DNA from 2 places in the Streptomyces sp. PTL18 genome. Region 2 is predicted to be linked to the other one. Evidence: riboswitches for the same ligand, from Rfam matches in the RefSeq annotation. Region 2 holds a riboswitch; the other holds the start of a gene.
What was found. A riboswitch is a leader RNA that binds a small molecule or an ion and turns the genes downstream of it on or off. The one in region 2 is predicted to bind glycine.
Positions count from the first base shown of each region.

Region 1: it holds a riboswitch for glycine, as region 2 does, so the genes downstream of both, gcvT (glycine cleavage system aminomethyltransferase GcvT) here and gcvP (aminomethyl-transferring glycine dehydrogenase) in region 2, are expected to answer to the same signal.

Region 1 covers NZ_JCAJZO010000023.1:60,645-64,044, forward strand. Annotated here, with positions in the region: gene AC5WS8_RS31215 (enhanced serine sensitivity protein SseB) at 16-807, opposite strand; gene AC5WS8_RS31220 (AAA family ATPase) at 874-1,563, opposite strand; glycine riboswitch at 1,733-1,844, shown strand; glycine riboswitch at 1,845-1,960, shown strand; gene gcvT (glycine cleavage system aminomethyltransferase GcvT) at 2,029-3,147, shown strand; gene gcvH (glycine cleavage system protein GcvH) at 3,257-3,400, shown strand, end outside.
Region 2 covers NZ_JCAJZO010000017.1:145,721-149,120, forward strand. Annotated here, with positions in the region: gene gcvP (aminomethyl-transferring glycine dehydrogenase) at 1-1,815, opposite strand, end outside; glycine riboswitch at 1,993-2,088, opposite strand; gene AC5WS8_RS27580 (PRC-barrel domain-containing protein) at 2,217-2,585, shown strand; gene AC5WS8_RS27585 (DNA polymerase IV) at 2,615-3,400, opposite strand, start outside.

The sequences.
Region 1 (3,400 bases), on a different contig from region 2:
CCTGCCGGGCGCCCCTCAGTAGCCCTGCTGGTAGAAGGGCCGGACCTTCTCCTTCATCCAGTCCGCCACCGGGTCCTGGGCCACGTCCAGGAGGACCAGGTTGACCGGCCACCTGACCGCCACCCTGGCCAGGGCGCGGCCCAGGGCGTCCAGCGGGAGGGCGCGCAGGTCGCCCTCCTGCGGGGAGAGCTCCACGCCGATGAACATCACCGGGTCGGCCGTCTCGACGGTGGCGAGACAGCGGCGTGCCGTGAGGACCACGCCGGCCGCCGTGAACTCGGCGGACGCGGCGGCGAGGAAGTCCACGGGGTCGTCCTGCCAGTCGGGTTCGAACAGGCGGACGCGGCCACCGGTCGTGGGGCCGTCCAGCGGGGTGCGTCCGACGCGGCACAGCTCGGCCACCGCCTCCGGAGGCAGGGGTATCCCCACCACACCGCCCGGGTTGACCACGATGCCGACCTGCGGGGGCAGCCCGCGGGCGAACTCGACGGCGGGCGCGATGGTGTACGCCATGTGGCCGCCGGCGACGTGGCGGAACTGCTCCTCCGAACTGAACACCGGGACGTACGCCTGACCCTCGATCTCCGCCGTGGGCAGGTCGAGGGGGCCGCTGTGCGGGCCTCCGCCGTTCGGCAGCGGCACCCACAGGTGGCTGCGGCCGAGCACCTCGACGATCCGGCCGCCCGCCGAGGGGATGCCGAGCGAGGCGGAGAGCACCTCCTCCAGCTCGTTGCCCGGCCATCCGCCGTGCGGATGGGGGTGCGCCTGTGCGGGGAAGTCCGCGGGAAGGTCCGCCGGGAAGTCCATCTGCCTACCGCCTGCCGATTACCACTGGTGTGGCGAAAAGGCTAACGGGTGTGCGGGCAGCGCGATTCATTCCGCTCCTTCCGCCCGGACCGCGAAGTCGATCCGGCGCAGCACGTCCGCCGCGTCCCGGTCGAGCAGGACCGCCGAACCGCAGCCCTTCGGAAGCAGGCCCCGCTCGACGGAGCCCAGCAGCCGGCGGGTGGCGCGGCGGTGGCGCAGGAAGGCGTACCGGGAGACGCCCCGGCCCCGCTCGCGCTGGCCGTCCAGGGCCGTGTCGGGGGTGACGTCGAGCAGGAGCAGGTGGAGCGTGCCGCCGCGGCGCCCGGCCGCGCGGACCAGCCAGGTGCGCACCCAGGTCTGGGTGCCGCAGTCGTGCACGACGACCCCGGTGCCGGCGCGCACGGCGCTTCGCAGGGCCGCGTAGTGGGCGAGGCGGACCAGGGGCCGGTACACCGCGTACGGCAGGAAGCGGGCCACACGCGCGTCCCAGCGGTCGCGGGTGTCCTGGGAGTCGATGCGGGCGCCGGCCACCGCGCGCCGCATAAGGGTGGACTTGCCGCTGCCGGGCAGGCCGGTGACCACGACGAGGTCGTGGGCGCCGAAGGTGAGCCCGTACGGGCTGCGGCCCCTGCGGTCGCGCAGGTCGCGGACCACCGGCGCCGGCGCCGGCGCGCCGGCCTCCCGGGCCGGGGCGACGGGCTGCCGGGGTACCGCGATGCCCGTGGTGGCGTACGCCGTCGTCCTGTTCACCGTGATCGTCCTCCCTTGCGGTCAGGAAGTCCCGTCCCCACCGAGCGTAAAGAGAAGGTAATGGACGATTCTCGTGGTGGCGTTCGCGTACGGCCACAAGCCGGTTACAAGTGCCGCCCTGCCGGGATCGGGCGCGGCGTGCAATGATGTGCGCGCCAACTGCATACCGGCCGCTTGAATCCGCGCGGGAGAGTTCCGGGGACGTACGGCTTGCGTACGTGGGCCCGGGCGCCGAAGGAGCAAGTCCCTCCCTTGAATCTCTCAGGCCCCGATACCGCGCGGGCGAGGCACATCTGGAAAGCGGGCCGCCTCCCGGTGGCTCCACCCAAGGTGCAAGCCGTGACGCCCCGCCGCGCGGGCGATCACGGCGAACCTCTCAGGTTCCGATGACAGATGGGGAGGACCGTCCTCGCCTCCCCCATGCCCGGCTGCGCTCGCGTGGGGGGACCCCACGTCTTGGGAGCACAACCGATGAGCAGTAGCCCCCTGCGCCGTACCGCGCTCGATGCCCTGCATCGTTCGCTCGGCGCGACGATGACCGACTTCGCCGGCTGGGACATGCCCCTCAGGTACGGCTCCGAGCGCGACGAGCACGTCGCCGTCCGTACCAGGGCAGGGCTGTTCGACCTCTCGCACATGGGCGAGATCACGGTGACCGGGCCGGAGGCGGACCGGTTCCTCAACCACGCGCTCGTCGGCGACATCGCCTCCGTCCGTGTGGGCCGCGCCCGCTACACCATGATCTGCCAGGAGGACGGCGGCATCCTGGACGACCTGATCGTCTACCGGCTCGCCGACACCGAGTACATGGTCGTCGCCAACGCCTCCAACGCCCAGGTGGTGCTGGACGCGCTGACCGAGCGGGCCGCGGGCTTCGCCGCCGCGGTGCGCGACGACCGGGACGCCTATGCGCTGATCGCCGTCCAGGGCCCCCAGTCCCCCGGCATCCTGAAGTCGCTCACCGACGCCGAGCTGGACGGCCTGAAGTACTACGCCGGCCTTCCCGGCACGGTCGCGGGCGTCCCCGCCCTCATCGCGCGCACCGGCTACACCGGCGAGGACGGCTTCGAACTGTTCGTCGCGCCCGAGCACGCCGAGAAGCTGTGGCAGGCGCTGACCGAGGCGGGCGCGCCCGTCGGCCTGGCCCCCTGCGGGCTGTCCTGCCGGGACACCCTGCGCCTGGAGGCGGGCATGCCGCTGTACGGGCACGAGCTGGGCACCGCGCTGACGCCCTTCGACGCCGGGCTCGGCCGGGTGGTGAAGTTCGAGAAGGAGGGCGACTTCGTAGGGCGTGCCGCGCTGGAGGCAGCCGCGTCCCGTGCCCGGGAGAACCCGCCGCGCGTCCTCGTCGGCCTGGTCGCCGAGGGCCGTCGCGTTCCGCGCGCCGGGTACCCGGTCGTCGCGGGCGGCGAGGTGATCGGCGAGGTCACCTCCGGGGCGCCCTCCCCCACGCTGGGCAGGCCGATCGCGATGGCGTACGTCGACGCCGCGCACTCGGCGCCGGGCACCCCCGGGGTCGGGGTGGACATCCGGGGCAGCCACGAGCCGCACGAGGTCGTGGCGCTGCCGTTCTACAAGCGCCAGAAGTAGGCACTCGACGGGCAGGTGACGTGACCGCGCGCGCCCCCGCCGTGCTCGCGCACGTCTCCAGCAGCACTCCCTTCACCACCACTCCCCCGCGTACAGGAGAATTCAGGCCATGAGCAACCCCCAGCAGCTGCGCTACAGCAAGGAGCACGAGTGGCTGTCGGACGCCGAGGACGGCGTCGCGACGGTCGGCATCACGGAGCACGCGGCCAACGCGCTCGGCGATGTCGTGTTCGTCCAGCTCCCGGAGGTCGGT
Region 2 (3,400 bases):
CGCGGAGGAGGGGATGAGGCAGACGGTCCGCTGGTCGTCGCCGTTGGCGCGGTGGTAGCCGCGCACGGCCAGCAGACCGGCCAGCTCGCCCTGGGAGCCGGCGTTGGGCTGGAGGGAGACCTTGTCGTAACCGGTGGCCTCGGCGAGACGTTCCTCCAGCTCGCGGATGAGCGTGAGGTAGCCCTGGGCCTGCTCGGCGGGCGCGAAGGGGTGCAGCTGACCGAACTCCGGCCAGGTCACCGGCTCCATCTCGGTGGTCGCGTTGAGCTTCATGGTGCAGGAGCCCAGCGGGATCATGCCGCGGTCGAGCGCGTAGTCGCGGTCGGCCAGCCTGCGCAGGTAGCGCAGCATCGCGGTCTCGGAGCGGTGCTGGTGGAAGACCGGGTGGGTGAGGTAGTCGTCGGTGCGCAGCAGGTGCTGCGGGAGCGCCTCCTCGGCGGTCGCGTCCAGCGCGTCGATGTCGCCCCCGACGCCGAAGGCGTTCCACACCGCGCGCAGCTGGGCCCGGCCGGTGGTCTCGTCGCAGGCGGCCGAGACGTGGTCGGCGTCGACGAGGCGCAGGTTGACGCCCTGGTCCCGGGCGGCGGCGACGATGTCCGCGGCCCGCCCCGGGACACGGACGGTGACGGTGTCGAAGTAGGCGCCGTGGACGACCTCGACCCCGCCGGCCGTCAGGCCCGCTGCGAGGACCGCGGCGTACCGGTGGGTGCGCCGGGCGATGTTCCGCAGGCCCTCGGGCCCGTGGTAGACGGCGTACATCCCGGCCATCACGGCGAGCAGCACCTGAGCGGTGCAGATGTTGCTGGTCGCCTTCTCGCGGCGGATGTGCTGCTCGCGCGTCTGCAGGGCGAGCCGGTACGCCTTGTGGCCGTCGGCGTCCACGGAGACTCCCACGAGCCGGCCGGGCAGGCTGCGGGCGAACTTCTCGTGGACCGCCATGTAACCCGCGTGCGGGCCGCCGAAGCCCATCGGGACGCCGAAGCGCTGCGTGGTGCCCACGGCGATGTCGGCGCCCAGCTCACCGGGAGACGTCAGCAGCGTGAGCGCGAGCAGATCGGCGGCGACGGTGACCAGGGCGCCCAGCCGGTGGGCCCGGTCGATGAGGGGCTTGATGTCGCGTACGGCACCCGAGGCGCCCGGGTACTGGATCAGTACGCCGTTGATCTCCCGCTCGGCGACCTCGGCGGGGATGCCGTCGCTGAGGTCGGCGACGACGACCTCGACACCGGTGGGCTCGGCTCGGGTCCGGATCACGGCGATGGTCTGGGGCAGCGCGTCCGCGTCGACCAGGAACAGGCCCCTCTTGTTCTTGCCCATGCGCCGGGACAGCGCCATGGCCTCGGCGGCGGCGGTGCCCTCGTCGAGCAGGGACGCGCCCGAGGTCGGCAGGCCCGTGAGGTCGGCGACCATGGTCTGGAAGTTGAGCAGCGCCTCGAGCCGGCCCTGGGAGATCTCCGGCTGGTACGGCGTGTAGGCGGTGTACCAGGCCGGGTTCTCCATGACGTTGCGCAGGATGACCGGTGGCGTGAAGGTGCCGTGGTACCCGAGACCGATCATGGAGTCCAGGACCTTGTTGCGGCCGGCGAGGGAGCGCAGCTCGGCCAGCACCTCGGCCTCGGTGCGCGCACCCGGCAGGTCCAGGGCATCGGCGTTCTTGATCACATCGGGCACCGCGGCGGCGGTGAGCTCGTCGAGCGAGCCGTAGCCGACCTGCGCGAGCATCTTGGCCCGCGCCTCCTGATCGGGGCCGATGTGGCGGTACTCGAACGGAGTGCCCTGTTCGAGCTCGGAGAGCGGAATGCGCTGGGCGGTCATTGCGGAGGCCTCCTGGTCTGACGCGACCTTCGAGGGGCACCACGGCGCGGGTACCCCGACGGCCTCCCCCTCTGTCATCTCGACCTGAGAGCTTCACCGGTCCGCCCGAAGGCGGGCCGGCTTTCACCGTCGGTGAGAGCGGAAGCCGTCGACACCCGCTCTGCTTTCCAGAGTGACCTCGTCCGTGCGGTACCTGGGCCTGAGAGATTCCGGGGAGGATTTGCTCCTTCGGCGCCTCCGGATCACTCCGGAGGACTCTCCCGCACGGGGTCAACGGCCGCTTGCCAGACTACCAGCGAGGACGAGTCGACAGCCGGTGCGGGAAGACCCTCAAGTGGCCGCCTCCCTGAATCTGCTCTTTCGTAGTGCTTACGGATGCGTTGCGACCAATTGGAGGGACCGTGCAGACCGACATCGATCCGCGGAATCTGATCGGCCGCAAGGCGTTCGACCGCAACGGCCACAAGATCGGCACGATCGACGAGGTGTACCTCGACGACGCGACGGGTGTACCGGAGTGGGCGGCCATACGAACGGGCTTGTTCGGCAGGGACGCGTTCGTCCCCCTGGAGCCCAGCGAGCTGGTCGAGGGTTCACTGTACGTCCCCTTCGAACGCTCCCTGATCAAGGAGGCCCCCGACTTCGGCGTCGGCCGCCACCTGTCCCCCGAACAGGAGCTGCAGCTCTACCACCACTACGGCCTGGACGTGTCCGCACCACCGCCCCCGGACCGCGACTTCGGCCATCTGGCGGGGTCGGACGAGACGTGACGGCCCCGCGGGCAGATGTCCGTGCCCGCTCAACGGTGTCGGGCACCGGTGTCTGCGGGGCCGGGTGCCCCGGCGGTACCGGGGACCTCGGGGACGAGCGGCAGCGGGTCGGCCGGCTCCAGCTGAGGGTCGTCGACGCTGAACGTGCGGACCCGGCCCGGCTCCGACTGCGGTGTCTCGAACCGTACGGTCACCCTGCCCAGCCCACTGCCCTGGACCCACCCCGGCCCGTACTCGGCGTGACGGACGTCATGCCCCGCGAGCCAGACCCGCTCGGGTGACGATGCCGGCTCTTCGGCGAGGGGGTCCGCCGCGTCCGGCCGCTCCTCCGCCGCGGGCTCCCCCGCCGCCAGGTGGGCCTGCGCGAACAGGTCCTCCTGTGTGTAGTCGGCGAGTCCGCCGACCCCCACCCCCAGCAGCCGCACCCCGCCGGTGGTGTCCACGGAGTCGAGCAGCCGCGCCGCCGCCTCCCGCACCACCGCGGGATCGTCCGTGGGCCCCCGCAGGGTCTCGGACCGGGTCAGGGTGGAGAAGTCGTACCGCCGCACCTTCAGCACGATGGTCCGTCCCGACAACCCGGCGTCCCGCAGTCTGCGCACACACCGGTCCGCCAGCCGCTGCACCTCCAGACCGATCCGCAGCCGGTCGTGGATGTCGACGTCGTACGTGTCCTCGACGGACACCGACTTGGCCTCCCGCTCGGCCACCACCGGCCGCTCGTCGTGCGCCAGCGCCATCGCGTACAGCGCCTGCCCGTGCGCCTTGCCCAACATCCGTACGAGCTCGTCCTCGCCCGCCTCGGCGATCTCGTCGAT